2 regions of the Ciceribacter sp. L1K23 genome follow, and region 1 is predicted to be linked to the other one. Evidence: riboswitches for the same ligand, from Rfam matches in the RefSeq annotation. Region 1 holds a riboswitch; the other holds the start of a gene.
The links. Region 1 has a riboswitch for cobalamin ahead of bluB (5,6-dimethylbenzimidazole synthase). Riboswitches for the same ligand answer to the same signal wherever they lie in the genome.

Region 2: linked by a shared signal. The riboswitch ahead of J5J10_RS06770 (hypothetical protein) and the one ahead of bluB (5,6-dimethylbenzimidazole synthase) in region 1 are both predicted to bind cobalamin.

Annotation. Positions count from the first base shown of each region.
Region 1 is NZ_JAGRRC010000001.1:1,328,532-1,335,986, reverse strand. It holds gene J5J10_RS06155 (HAMP domain-containing methyl-accepting chemotaxis protein) at 1-1,020, opposite strand, end outside; gene bluB (5,6-dimethylbenzimidazole synthase) at 1,190-1,873, opposite strand; cobalamin riboswitch at 1,919-2,115, opposite strand; gene J5J10_RS06145 (PD40 domain-containing protein) at 2,160-2,990, opposite strand; gene J5J10_RS06140 (NAD+ synthase) at 3,015-4,694, opposite strand; gene J5J10_RS06135 (LTA synthase family protein) at 4,910-6,841, shown strand; gene J5J10_RS06130 (hypothetical protein) at 6,997-7,455, shown strand, end outside.
Region 2 is NZ_JAGRRC010000001.1:1,456,741-1,464,195, reverse strand. It holds gene cobN (cobaltochelatase subunit CobN) at 1-3,324, opposite strand, end outside; gene cobW (cobalamin biosynthesis protein CobW) at 3,328-4,410, opposite strand; gene cobU (bifunctional adenosylcobinamide kinase/adenosylcobinamide-phosphate guanylyltransferase) at 4,414-4,929, opposite strand; gene J5J10_RS06770 (hypothetical protein) at 4,926-5,207, opposite strand; cobalamin riboswitch at 5,352-5,731, opposite strand; gene J5J10_RS06765 (hypothetical protein) at 5,782-6,477, opposite strand; gene J5J10_RS06760 (ATP12 family protein) at 6,544-7,341, opposite strand; gene J5J10_RS06755 (HAD-IA family hydrolase) at 7,346-7,455, opposite strand, start outside.

The DNA of each region.
Region 1 (7,455 bases):
GCCGTCGAAGGTGGTGTGGATACGGGCCGTCAGGTCACCCCCGGCAAGACGGTCGAGCGCGTCGGCCAGAACGTCGACCGTCGACTTAGACCGATTGAATTCGGCGGTCCGCCGCGCCTCTTCCGACGAGCGCATGTCGTCCATTTCCAGCCTGCGGCGCTTGTCTTCCTCGTCCGCCTGCTGCTTGGCGAGAAGGTTCTCTCGGAACTTGACGAAGGCGCGGGCCAGATCTCCGATCTCGTCGCCGCGATCGGCGCCGTCGAGCGAGACCGACAGCTTTCCTTCCGCAAGGCCGTTCATGGCGCCGGTCGCCCGCGTCAACGGCCGCATCAGGCGCCGCGACACGAAAAACGCCAGCGCGATGCCGCACAGCACGGTGAAAGCGCCAAGCAGCTCCATAACCAGCAGCATCCGGGCGCCGTTCGCCTGCACGCTGACCAGCGCCGCCCCGGCCTCGGCGTCGCTTTTCGCGACGATGCCGGAGACGATCGACGTCATCGATTCCACTTCGGCCTGCAGCGCGTCGGACACGGCGTCGAAATTGCCCATGAGGACATTGCCCTTCTCCGGCCCACCCGCGATATAGGCCTTGGCCATCTCGATGCCGCCGGCGTGGAACTCATCGTACCGCGCGACGAGCTGACCAATGGCGGAGGCCAGTTCGGGTGAATTGAGTTTCGACGCAAGCTGCGTAATGCCACCCGCATATTCGTTCAGATGCCGCGCCTCTTCCTCGGCGAGCGCGAAACCGTCATCGAGACCGTCTCTGCCCTGTGTAGCCGAAATATCGGTCAGCGATTCCTGCGTGCTGACAACGGAGAGCTCGACATTCTTCTGGAGCGTCACCAGCTCGCGGATGAGCAGCGCTTCGTTCTGTGTGCGCTCATGCAGGTCAATCACATCAGCGAGCTGCCGCTGACCAACAATATCCGAGATGACAAGCGATCCGGCGCTCAGGGCAACGAGGCCCGCCACGGCAACGGGCACCGCCCGGCCAAGTCTAACATTTCCAAAAGACATGATTTCTCCGCTCAAACACTCTCGTGCGCAGCAACCGCCCCTAGGGGGATCAATGATCCCGCATAGGCAGCTCGTTGCCGTTACGTGATGCTGAAATTAGTAATCGTCCTTTAAAATAACATTAAACATATGATGCAGCTTTTAAGCGACCGATCGAATTCAGACACCTTTAGGACGAAGGCCATGCCTCCTCGAAGACGAGTTCATCGAGCGGCATCCGCTGCCGCCAGCCCTTGATCGCAAGCTCCGGCTGATCATAGAGCCTCTCGACATAGCCGAGACAGAACCAGCCGATGATTTCCACATGCTCGGGAATGTTGAGGAGCACACGCAGATCCTCCTGGTGGAAGATGCTGACCCAGCCCATGCCGATCCCCTCAGCCCTCGCCGCGAGCCAGAGGTTCTGCACCGCGCAGACGGAGGAATAGCTGTCCATGCGCGGATTGTGGGTCCGGCCAAGAACCACCGGACCGCTCCGCGTCGGGTCGCAGGTGACGCAGATGCCGACGGGCGCCTTGCGGATGCCCTCCAGCTTCAGCCGCATGTATGCGTCACGACGCTCCTGCGGAAACATGGCCGCCGCCTCGTCGTTGGCACGGCTGAAGGCTTGCCAGACAGCCTGCCGCTTTGCCTCGTCGCGCACCACGATGAAGTTCCACGGCTGCATGAAGCCGACGGAGGGCGCGGCGTGGGCGGCTTCCAGCAGGCGACGCACGAGGGTGTCGGGCAGAGGGTCGGGCAGGAACTGGTCGCGCACGTCGCGGCGCGTATGAATGGCGCGGTAGACCGCTTCCCGCTCTTCCGGCGAAAAGGCAGCGGCCCGCACGAGATGGTCGTTCGGTTCGTCGTGCATCGTCAAATCCCCAACGGTGCATGCGACCGCCTGCCGTCCACGCAGGCAAAGCCTATCTCGTCAGGCCGGTCTTCTGGCTCGGCTTCGTCTGCCTTTCCCGCCTTCCCGGCGAAACCGCCAGTGGCCGGAGCAACCGCTCCCTGGAAAAGTCATCCGCCTCACAGCGTTGGGCACGCACCGGATTTCCACCGGCTTCCCGATTCTCCCCCGTCGCCGAGGGCACCTGACGATGATGTTCTAGCGCGCCCGGAGGGCAAGGCAAAGCCCTGCCTGCGACACCCGGATGCTATTCCGGGAAATAGCGGACGAAGGCGAACGCGCTGCCGTCCGGCGACCAGTTGGGCACATTGATGCTGCCCTGCCCGCCGAAGAACTCGAACAGCGTCTCGACATCGCCGCCATCGGCATCCATCAGCCGAAGCCGGACGGTCTTGTCGCGTGAATGGTCGAAGACGTCGGCGTCATAGGAGAGAAACAGCACCTTGCTGCCATCGGGCGACGGATGCGGAAACCAGTCGCCGTAACCGTCCGACGTCAGTTGCTCGAGCCCGGTGCCATCGGGATGCATGCGCCAGATCTGCATCAGACCGGTGCGGCTGGAATTGAAATAGATCCACTGTCCGTCGGGCGAATAGTCGGGTCCGTCATTGCGGCCCTCGCCCGATGTCAGTCGCCGCTCGGCGCCGCCGTTGACGGAGATCGTATAGATATCGAACTGGTCGTCGCGGATGCCGCAATAGGCGAGCTCTCGCCCGTCCGGCGACCAGCCGTGCCAGTAGGACGGCATGTTGGCCGTCACCTGCCGCGGCTGGTCATCCCCGTCGCCGAGGATATAGATGCACGATTTGCCGAACAGCGTCTTGTCGGAGAAGGCAATCGAGGCGCCATCGGGCGAAAGCCCGTGGTCGTTGTTGAGACGCACCGCGAAACCCGTGTCGATCAGTTCCGGCTCCGGATCGTCCTCGTCGAGCGGCAGGGCATAGAGCAGGCCATCGCCGTTGATAACGAGGAAATCCCCGTCGCGCGACCAGTTGGGCGCCTCGACCAAGTCTTCCGTCTGCCAGACGACCTCGCATTCGCGTGTCGCAATGTCATAGATCTCGACCGAACTGCGCATCCGGGCCTCCTCCCGATGAAGGGTTCAACGATCCCGGAAGCGATTGGTGATCGGATAGCGACGATCGCGGCCGAAATTCTTCTTGGTGATCTTCACGCCCGGCGCCGACTGGCGGCGCTTGTATTCGGCCAAATAAAGCAGGTGCTCGACGCGATGGACGGTCGCGATGTCATGGCCACGGGCGACGATCTCGTCGACCGACATCTCCTTTTCGACGAGGCATTCGAGAATGTCGTCGAGAACCGGGTAAGGCGGGAGAGAATCCTGGTCGGTCTGGTTGGGGCGAAGCTCGGCCGACGGCGCCTTGGACAGGATATTCGCGGGGATCACCTCGCCCGAAGGCCCGAGCGCACCGGGCGGCACGTGGCTGTTGCGCCAGGCCGACAACGCGTAGACCTGCATCTTGTAGAGGTCCTTGATCGGGTTGAACCCGCCGTTCATGTCGCCGTAGAGCGTGGCGTAGCCGACCGACATTTCCGACTTGTTGCCGGTGGTCACGACCATCGACCCGAACTTGTTGGAGATCGCCATCAGGATCGTGCCGCGCGTCCGGCTCTGCAGGTTTTCCTCGGTGATGCCGCTCTCGGTGCCTTCGAACATCTCCGACAAAGCCGACAGGAAGCCTTCCACCGGTTCGGCGATCGGGACCGTATCGTAATGGCAGCCGAGCGCCTTTGCACAGGCTTCGGCATCGGTGAAGCTCTCCTGCGACGTGTAGCGATAGGGCAGCATCACGGTGCGCACCCTCTCCTCGCCCAGCGCATCGACGGCGATCGCCGCGCAGATGGCGGAATCGATCCCGCCCGAAAGGCCGAGCACCACGCTCTTGAATCCGTTCTTGTTGACGTAATCGCGGAAGCCCAGCATGCAGGCGCGGTAGTCCGCCTCCTCGGCCGTCGGGATTTTCGACACCGGGCCGCTGTCGCAGCGCCAGCCGTCGGCCGAGCGCTTCCACGTCGATACGTATTGCGTCTGCTCGAACTGGCTCATCTGGAAGGCGAGCGTCTTGTCGGCGTTGAAGGCAAAGCTCGCGCCGTCGAAGACGAGTTCGTCCTGGCCGCCCAGCTGGTTGGCATAGACCATCGGCAATCCAGTCTCGATCACCTGCCTGAGCACCACCTGGTGTCGCACGTCGACCTTGCCGCGATAGTACGGAGAGCCGTTCGGCGAGAGCAGGATTTCAGCCCCCGATTCCGCCAGCGTCTCGCAGACGCCAAGATCGCCCCAGATATCCTCACAGATCGGAATGCCGATCCGAACCCCCCTGAAATTAACCGGTCCCGGCATGTCGCCGGCGACAAAGACGCGTTTCTCGTCGAACTCTCCGTAGTTCGGCAGATCGACCTTGTCGCGGATCGCGACGATCTTGCCGCCGTCGAGCAGCGCCACCGAATTGTGCCGCCCGGCCTCGCACTGGCGCGGAAAGCCGATCACCACGCCCGGACCGCCGTCGGCCGTCTCGGCGGCCAGTTCCTCGACCGCCGTCAGGCAGGCCTTCAGGAAGGCCGGCTTGAGCACGAGGTCTTCCGGCGGATAGCCGGAGATGAAGAGTTCCGTCAGCATCACCAGGTCCGCCCCATGGGCGGCGGCCTCCGCACGCGCCTCGCGGGCCTTGGCAAGGTTGCCCGTCACGTCACCCACGGTCGGGTTCAGCTGGGCGATGGAAATGCGGAGTGTGTCGGTGCGTGAAGGCGTGTCGGTCATGTCCATTCCTCTACCGTGCGCGCCCACCGATCGCAATCGCGAAGCCGCCTCGCAAGCCCCTTCTTCGCACCGCAAAATTTTTTCGCCGGAACAAAGTTCCCCGCCGCCGGTTCATCTGGCGTTCATGACAGTAATGTGACAGTGATATGACGCAATCGTCATGAAGGCCGGATTTTTCGAAACTGGCCAATCCGAACCATCGCTGGAGAACCGAGTTGGCCGACACTGCCTCCGACACCACCGCTGTGACCGCCGCCATGCCGGCGAATGGCCGCTCGCTCGAGGTCGGCAATGCGCGGTTTGTCATCCGTTGCGCCAGCCGCATGGCGATATCCGGAGCGCTCGCGCTGCTTCTGGTTTTCGTCACCGAATGGATCTCCCGTGGCAGCATCGTCGACATCGGCAACTATCTCCTGGCCCCGGATCGCCCGGGTCTCGCGGTCGTCGGCGTGCTGTTCCTCGTCTTCCTCGGGCTCGACGCGCTGTTCGGCCGCGCGCACCAGGCCGCGCTGGTCCTTTTCCCGGCCGCTCTGCTGCTTGCCTTCTTCTCCAGCCAGAAGCAGCTCTATCTGTCCGACCCACTCTACCCAAGCGACATGCTGTTCGGCCGGCAGATCGCCGAACTGCTGCCCGTGATGGCCGCAGCCCAGCCGCTGAAGGCCGTGGCGGCCGGGATCGGCCTTCTCGTCGTCTGCGCCCTCCTGGTCTACATGTGGATCTTCGGCCGGCGCAATTTCAACGCCATTCCCATAGGCGGCCGGGCTCTGCGGCTTGTCGTTGCCGTGCCGCTTCTTGTGGCCTTCGTCCCGCTGCTCGATTACACCCGCTTCTACGAGCTGCGCGACCGGCTGAACATGATCCCGATGATGTGGGATCAGCAGGAAAACTATCGCCACAACGGCTTCCTGCTCGCCTTTGCCTTCAACGTGCCGATGACGAATGTCACCGCCCCCGAGGGATATGGCGCCGAAGCGATCGACATGATCCCCTCGCCCGGCAATGTCTACGGCTATTCCCCGAGCCGTCAGCCAGACGTGATCGTCGTCATGAGTGAATCGCTGTGGGACCCGACGCGACTGTCGAATGTCGAGCTCTCCAAGGATCCGATGCCGGTCATCCGCGCCAACCAGTCGGGCCAGGTATTCTCGCCGGAATTCGGCGGCATGACCGCCAATGTCGAGTTCGAGGCTCTGACCGGTTTTTCGAACGCCTTCCTGCCCTATGGCAGCATTCCCTACCAGCAATATATCCGGGGCGAGCTTCCCTCGCTCGCCACCTTCTTCCGCTCCAAGGGATATGTGGCCAAGGCCTTTCACCCCTTCCAGAGCTGGTTCTGGAACCGCGGCAGCGTCTATAGCCACCTCGGCTTCGAAAGCTTCCTGTCGGAGGAAAATCTGCCGGCAATGGAAAAGCGCGGCATCTTCGCCTCCGATGCCTCGCTTACCGACAGCCTGATCCGCGAGGCCGATCGCAGCAGCGCGCCGTTCTTCTTCTTCGCCGTGACGCTGCAGGGTCATGGACCTTATGAGGCGAACCGCTATGTCAAGAACACGGTAGGCGTGGAGAGCGACGTGCTCTCGCCGTCAGCTCATGCTTCCCTCGCAACCTATGCGCAGGGCGTGCGCGAGGCCGACGACAGCCTCAAGCGGCTGATGGACTGGGCGAAGAAGCGCAAGCGCGAAACGATCATCGTGCTCTTCGGCGACCACCTGCCGCCGATGGGCGACGTCTACACCCAGACCGGCTACATGGAAAAGCCCGTTGCCACCCGCAAGGCCTCGCCTGCGATCATGGCGCGCGAGCATGAGACACCGCTTGTCGTCTGGTCGTCCAGGCGCGGCGTGCAGAAGGACCTCGGATCGATCAGCCCGTCGCAGTTGCCCTACCACGTCGTCCGCCTGACGGGTTTCCGCCATCCGTTCTATACCGGCCTGCTGCGCGATGTTCAGAACCGCTATGCCGTGGTCGACCGTCACCAGCTGATCGACCGCGAGGGCCGCGGTTATCCCGACTGGCAGATAAACGGCGCCGACCGTGATCCGCTGCTGAAGAATTACGGCCTGCTGCAATACGATATGATGTTCGGCAAGGCCCACGCCGGGGAACGCTATTTCCCGGAACTGGGCGAGCTGCAACCAAGCACGTGAGGTTGTCCTTCCGGCATCACTAAAGTAGCTTGTTTATCATAATAATGCATATCAGTTGACTTTTTCGGGTATCGCCCGTTGATATCGAGTGGCGGGCTGTCCGTAGTCTGACCCTGCGCTTCCGCACGGCTGTTCCGTGCCTTGTGATCTGACCGATGATGCTGAAAATCGAAGCCGTTGCCGCGCCGCAATCCCGCCCCCTGGACCGCGAGGATATCCAGTCCCATCCGCTGTTCGCGGAAATCGAGCGCCAGATCGCGCTGCATCTCATCGCCATCCACGATCGCACGCCGCGCCTGTCGCGCCTCAAGGCCTCGCACCGCAAGTGGCTGATGACGCATTCGCTTTTCGCGCTGAGCCTGCAGCGCCGCGACGACGATCCGCTGTCGGGGCTGACGGCCACCCGCTTCGTCGACACCGTAATGCGGCTTGCGGCCGCGAGCCGGAACACCGCGACCGCCTATCTGGCCGAACTGGTCGCCTACAAGTTTCTCCGCGACGTGCCTGACGTCCCCGACCGCCGCGTGCGCGTGCTCGAGACGACGGAAGCGGCCTATGACGCCATGCTCAGCTGGTTCAATGGCCACCTGGCGTGCCTCGACCGTCTGGACGGC
Region 2 (7,455 bases), 130 kb from region 1:
CGCCGCCGTCATGCCGCCCTCGAACTGGTAGTAATCGTCGCTGTCGAGCAGGTCGTGCTCGCGATTGTCCTGGTTCTGCACCACCGCCTGCACCGAGCGCAGCCGTTCCTCGAACAGGCCGCGCTCCGCCTTGCCCTCGACATCCGCGCCATAAGCATAGCCGCCCCAGACGAGGTAAGCCTCGGCCAGATCGCCGCGCCGCTCCCAGCCCTTCTCGTCGATCAGCGCCTGCAGGCCGGCGCCATAGGCGCCCGGCCTCGAGCCGAACACGCGGTAACCAGCCCGCCGCGCCGCCTGCTTGTCGTCCAGCCCTTCCGACTTCAACTTTTCCGTTTCGGCCCGAACGCGCGCCGCGACCGGATTGTCGCCATCGTCCTCGTCGAGCGCGGCGACGGCACGGACGGCCTTGTCGAACAGCGCGATCTGCTCCGGAAAGGCATCGCGGAAGAAGCCGGAGATGCGCAGCGTCACATCGACGCGCGGCCGCCCAAGCATCGCCATCGGGATCACCTCGAAGCCGGTGACCCGTCGCGAGGCCATGTCCCAGACCGGCTTCACGCCGATCAGCGCCAGCGCCTGGGCGATGTCGTCACCACCCGTGCGCATGTTGGACGTGCCCCAGGCCGTCAGTCCGAACGAGGTCGGCCAGTCACCGTGGTCCTGCACATAGCGCTGGATCAGCAGTTCGGCGGACTTCCGGCCGAGTTCATAGGCCGCCGGCGTCGGCACCGCCCGGCTGTCGACCGAATAGAAGTTACGCCCCGTCGGCAGCACATCCGGCCGCCCCCGCGTCGGCGCTCCCGAAGGCCCCGGCGGCACGAAGCGGCCATCGAGTCCCTTGAGAAGCCCGGCGATTTCAGCAGCACCCGACTTCACCACCGCTGGCTTGAGACGCGTTTCGATTTCATGAAGCACAGCCCGCGTGGAGACCCAGTCGTCCGGTGCCTCGATATCCCCCGCCACAAGCTTCGCCGCCAGCATTTCGATCCGTTCGACCGTATCCCCGTTCGTGCGCCATGGCTGGTTGTCGAGGTCGGCAAGGATTGCAGGTTTGGGTCCGGTCCAGGGATCGGACATGACGCAATCGAGAGGATCGAAGACCGGATCACCGGCACTGAGATGAAGGTCCGCCGCAATCGCCCGCTGCAGGCTCCGGTCTCCGCCCTCGCCCAACCCGCGCGGCGCCCGCGCCAGAGCCACGACGAGATCGGTCAGCAACCGCCCCTCCGGCGCCAGACCGAACACGTGCAGCCCGTCTCGGATTTGCATTTCCTTGAGGTCGCATAGATAGGCGTCGAGCTTTTCGAGCGCCGTGTCCTCAGCCTCGCCCTTGCCGATCCCAGCGTCATGGTCGAGACCGATGTCTGCGATGAGGTCGAGGATTTGCTTTTTCAGCAGTTTCAGGCGACGCGGATCACCCCCCGCTGCCTCGTAGTATTCATCGACAAGCGCCTCGAGGTCCTTCAGGGGGCCGTAGCTCTCCGCCCGCGTCAGCGGTGGTGTCAGGTGGTCGATGATGACGGCGGAGGTACGCCGCTTCGCCTGTGTGCCCTCGCCCGGATCGTTGACGATGAACGGATAGAGATGCGGCAGCGGGCCGAAAACGGCTTCGGGATAACATGTCTCCGAGAGCGCCAATGCCTTGCCCGGCAGCCACTCGAGATTGCCATGCTTGCCCATATGGATCATCGCATCGACCCCGGCGACCTTTCGCAGATAGGCATAGAAGGCAAGATAGCCGTGTGGCGGAACGAGGTCCGGAGAGTGATAACTCTCCTTCGGATCGATGTTGTAGCCGCGCGCCGGCTGAATGCCGAGGAATACGTTGCCGAAGCGGGTGAGTGGCAACGCGAATGCTCCATCCTGAAAGAAGGGATCGCCTTCCGGTCCACCCCATCGAGCCGTGATCTCTTCTTGAATCCGCTTGGGAAGAGATTCGAAAAACGCTATGTAATCATTCAAGGAAATGACATCGCGGATTTCCCGCCCATCACGCGCGGCATTGGTCGGCCCGGCCATCATATGCGCCATCAGCGCATCGCCATCCGAGGGTATGTCGCCGACCGAATAGCCCGCCGCCTCCATCGCTCTCAGCACCTCGACGGTGCCGGCGGGCGTGTCGAGGCCGACGCCATTGCCAAGCCGGCCGTCGCGGTTCGGGTAGTTCGCCATGATCAGTGCCACGAGACGGTCCGCCGCCGGCGTCCGTCGCAGCCTAGCCCAGCGCGCCGCAAGCTCGGCGACGAAGGCCATGCGACCGGAATCGGGTTCATGGCTGACGATATTGGTCTCAACCGTCTCATCGAACCGCGCCGCCGCCTTGAACGATATCGCACGGGTCATCACCCGCCCGTCCACCTCCGGCAGCGCCACATGCATCGCAAGGTCACGTGCCGAAAGGCCCTGAGACGAGTTTTCCCAAGCGTCCAGAGCAGAACTCGAGAAAATCGCCTGCAGCACAACCGCGCCGCTCTCGTCGAGCACGGTGGACGGATTTTCACTGCCGGGTGCCGAGACCGCAAAGCCGGTGGCGTTGATCACCACATCGGGCGTCGCCTCGGCGAACACCGCCCGCAGTGTCTCAACCGAGACAGCGTCCTTGAGCGAGCCGACGAACACCGGCAATGCCCGCATGCCCTGCGCTCGCAGCGCCTCCACCATCGCCGCGACAGGCTTGGTTTCGCCGCTCTGCACGAGCGCGCGGTAAAAACAGATGGCGGCTATCGGCGCCGCTGACCCCGCAGCCTTCCGCCACTCCTCAACTCCGACGACACCCCGGCCCGGCCACCAGATGCCGGCCTTCATCAGCGGGATCGCCGGGGCAGGCCGTTCGCCTTGGTCGATCAGGAACGCGGCGTAATCCAGAAAGGCATTCGCGTTCTCTGCTCCGCCCTCGACAAGATAGGACCAGAGAACGGCAAGGTTGTCCGGCCCGACAGTCGAAAACGGCGCCAGTCCCTCATCCGGTTTGTCGTCGCCCGGCAGCACGGCGATCTTCGCGCCGCTCCGCCGAACGACCGCATGCAGCGCCTCGAGCGCATAGTGAAAATAGCTCGCCCCGCCGAGCGCCCTGACCACGATCAACTTTGCGTGCCGCGCCGTGCGCTCGACATAGGTGTCGACCGACATCGGGTGCTTGAGGCTCATCAAGCTAGCCAGTCGCACGGATGGCCCGCCCTCACGGCCAGCAGCAGCAGCGGCTGCGATCGCTGCGAGCTCCGTGTCGGCCGCAGACAGGACGAGGATGTCGCCGGGCGTCTGCCCGAGGTCGATCGCCTCCTCCCCGTCGCTGATCGAGCCTTTCTGGGCGAGCAGAAGATGCATTGATCAGCCGGCCGCCGCCTGCACCGCCTCGACCACGGCGCCGTAGTCCCACTCGTGCAGGCCGATCACCACCAGGCGCGTCTCGCGCTTGTCGCCGCTCGTCCAGGGACGGTCGAAATAGGTGTCGACGCGGCTGCCGACCGCCTGCAGGACAAGACGCATCGGCTTGCCGGGCACGTCAATGAAACCCTTGAGGCGCAGCACGTCATGGGTGGCGATCACGTCCTTCAGCTTCTCGACGAAGGCCGCCGGATCGGCGATCGGAGGCAGCTTCAGCACAAAGCTTTCGAACTCGTCGTGATCGTGATGGTGCAGGTGATCGTGATCGTCGCCGGCGGCGTGGGCCGCCTCGTGCTCCAGTTCGTGATGCGACTTGCGGTTTTCGATGTCGTCCTCCGTGCTCGCCCCGATCCCGAGCAGGACGAGCGACGGCACCTCGCCGTTCCTCGCCTCGATTAGCGCCGGCTTGCGCGCGGTACGGCCGGTCACCTCGGCGCGCACGGCCGCGACACCAGCGGCATCGAGCAGATCGGTCTTGTTGAGCACGATCAGGTCGGCGCAGGTCAGCTGATCCTCGAACAGTTCCTCGATCGGGCTTTCGTGATCAAGGCTCTCGTCTCCGGCCCGCTGGGCGGCGACCGCATCATGGTCGTCGGCGAACCGGCCCGCCGCGACCGCGACGCTATCGACCACCGTCACAACACCGTCAACCGTCACGCGGGTGCGGATGTCGGGCCAGTTGAAGGCTGCGACCAACGGCTGCGGCAGAGCAAGACCGGAGGTTTCGATGACGATATGATCAGGCTTGATATCGCGGTCGAGCAGCTTCTGCATGGTCGGCACGAAGTCATCGGCCACCGTGCAGCAGATGCAGCCATTGGTGAGCTCGATGATGTCATCCTCCGTGCAGTTCTCCGCCCCGCAGCCCTTCAGAACCTCGCCGTCGACGCCGAGATCGCCGAACTCGTTGATGATCAGCGCGATCTTCTTGCCGCCGGCATTGGTCAGCATGTTGCGGATGATGGTGGTCTTGCCGGCACCGAGAAAGCCGGTGATCACGGTAGCGGGAATTTTCTGCTGCAACATGGTTCAACCCTTCATCTTGAGCGGCAATCCGGCCGCCACGAAATAGACTTGCGCCACCACCTCGGCGACGCGCTGGTGAAGACGGCCGGCATGGTCGCGAAACTCCCGCGCCATCCTGTTGTCGGGCACGATGCCCAGTCCGACTTCGTTGGAAACGACGATCACCCGCGCCGAGAGCGACGGAAGAACTTTCACGAGGCTGGTGGCCGAAGCGTCGATGGAGCGCTCCTCCATCATCAGATTCGTGATCCACAGCGTCAGGCAATCGACGAGGACCACACGGTCCGGCGAGTCGAGAGCCCACAGACGATCGGCAAGATCGAACGGCTCCTCGTGTGTCGTCCAGCCATCCCCGGCGCGATCCGCCTTGTGTTTGTCGATACGCGCCTGCATCTCGTCGTCAAAGGCGCGGCCTGTCGCCAGATAGTGCAGATCGAGACCGCTTTGACGAGCCAGGCGCTCCGAAAAGGCCGACTTGCCTGAGCGGGCGCCACCGAGCACGAGAATGGTCCTATTCATCTTGCCTCCATCGCATCCGTCGCATAAATGCCGCCGCCCCGCGCCGCAAAGGCTGGAAAAGTCGCGGTCGGCCTTCCGGCAGATCCGTCAGAAGGGTGCAGGGAATAGGTCGATGTCACAACAGGGCTCGTAATCTCAGCAGACGCAGAAGAAAGTCCATCAACGGTCTGCTGGGTCGTTATCGGATCGTCCTGAAAAGACGGAACCACCGCAAACGCCGTCGCGGCAACAATCAGGATGCCGAGGGCGATCGAAAGGAAAGAGAAATTCTTACGCACGACGTGTCGCCTCGGCACGTTTCATAGCGCGGCCCAGGGACTCATCGCGTGTTGACCGGACGTACGGATACACCACGCCTGTCGTCTGTGTCGCCATGACAACCTCCGTGCTGGCAACGGGGAAATCCTTCCCCAAGGCTGGGCAAAATGCCCGGCACGGATGGCAGGTCTCCTGGCTCATGGCATAAGGCCCAATCAAGGGCACGCGGGTCCGTCTCGCCTTCCCGGCGCATCGGCAATATCGCGAAAAGGTGGACGATTCGTAGATCCTAGAGGCGTCCGACCCCGGCTGATCGCGCATGCCGCGCCAGTGACTTTTCCGGACTGTCCAGTAGCGCCGCCCAAGGCACCATGCCCTGATCCCGACGTGTCCGAGGCAGATCCGGATGACGGACCCTCGCCACTCTACAGTCGCGGGGTCGGCTGCGATGGGGACGCCCGGAATGGGTCCGTCCTGTCGCATTCCCTTTTGCTCTCCGCCCACCCTTTGCGGGACGACGGAAACCATCCGTTCATGCCGACTTGATTAGGCCGACGACATCGGCAAGTCAATCGCGCCGGCGACCTTCGCCGTTCACGGATTGCAGGTCGGATCGGTTGCCACGTCGCAAGTGGAACCGCCGCCAATGGTGATCTTGCCGCTAGCACCTTCCTCAACATTGGTGCCCGATGGAACCACGGGCGCAGCAGCCGGCGCAACGGTCGGCGCGGGCACCACCGCAGGCGCGGTAACCGAGGCTGGCGCGGCCACAGCCGGAGCATCCGCTTTCAGCTTGGTCGACGTGGTCCGCGGCTTCGGGCGGGGCGGAGGCAGGCGAGGCGTTTGCAAGGAGAAGGCGAAGCGAATTCGCGCTGCTGCCTCTTCCGCAAGGTTCTCGTCGGCGATACGGGGATTGTCGGTAGAACTGTGAACAATGAAGGTTCCCGCTGCCACGGGATTGCCGGTGTCGATGTCGGCGGCTGTCACCTTGAAGCGCACGCTCGCACGCCTGTCACCGTAGGCCTGTACCGGACGATAATCGTCGAACTTCACCGTCAGCACGACCCTTTGCAGCGGAACATTGCGGCGGGTGGCATTGACTGCCGCAGCGACACGGCGGTCAACGCCAGCAAGCACGACGAGAGGCACGTCGGCGGCACCGATCACCGCAACGTCCCTGACATCATACATCAATGGCCGGCGGATCGGCTCGCGCCCCGTGAGAATGCAGGAGGGCAGTACGGCGACCACCGCGATAATCGCAAGGAGACGGAGAAGGAATCGCTGCATGGGGAATCCCGAAAAGACGTTTCGTCTTTTTCGACATTCCTGATTTATGGTTAGCGGGTGGTTAACTCAGCCGCGACGGGCCGAAAATACACCATAAGCCGCGGCCATTTCCTCGAACCGCTTGGCCCGGCGATGGGCCGCTTCCGCGTCGATACCCCAATGCTCGTCCGTCCAGTCTTCGTCGAGGTGGGCCAGAGACCATGCCTCTTCCAACGAAATCCGCCCTTCGGACAGCGCGAGGCCGATGAGCGCCGAGCCCGTGAGGGTTGTCATGACGTGCAAAGCCGAGAGCGCGAAAGGATCGCGATGCCTGGCAAGCGCCTTTTCGAATGCGGCGATCGCCGCTTCTGGCTGCTCCTGGTGCATCACACCGACAGCCAGGATGAAGCGCGCCCCAAAGGTCTCCGCGGCCCAGTCCAGCAGGGGATTCCACGAGAGGTTCTGGCGCTCCACCAGCTCCTGCGGCGTGTCGGCGCGATAAAAGATCATGTCCGTGCCCGCAAAGCGGAGAATTTCCGCCGCCACCATGTCGACCTGTTCGGCCACGGCATCGATTGCGGTGTTGGCAAGCCTGGTCACGGGCATGGTCGCCGGATCGATCACATCCTTCTGCGCCCGCCATTCAACCGCCACAAGTTCGGCGAGCGGTGTGGTCGGAAGGAGAAGCGTATTCCTGGCAGGCGTCTTTACGGGTCGCCCGTCGAGCTTGACGGCGAAGCTGTCGCCATCTGCCTCCACGCTTACGTTTTCGTAGAATTTCTTCGGCAGAGGCCGCTTCATCTGGATCTGCGCTCGGCGGACCGGATCTTCGTGGCTGGGCTCAGGCACGAATGTGCCGAAGATATCAGAAAGTTCATCGCGCATCGGGTTACCCCTTGTGAATATAGGCCAGAAGATCGGCGGGGCGCTCCACCACCGCGTCGGCGCCGGCCTGCCAAAGCTCCTCGACGGAACAGTAGCCCCAGGAGACGCCGATCG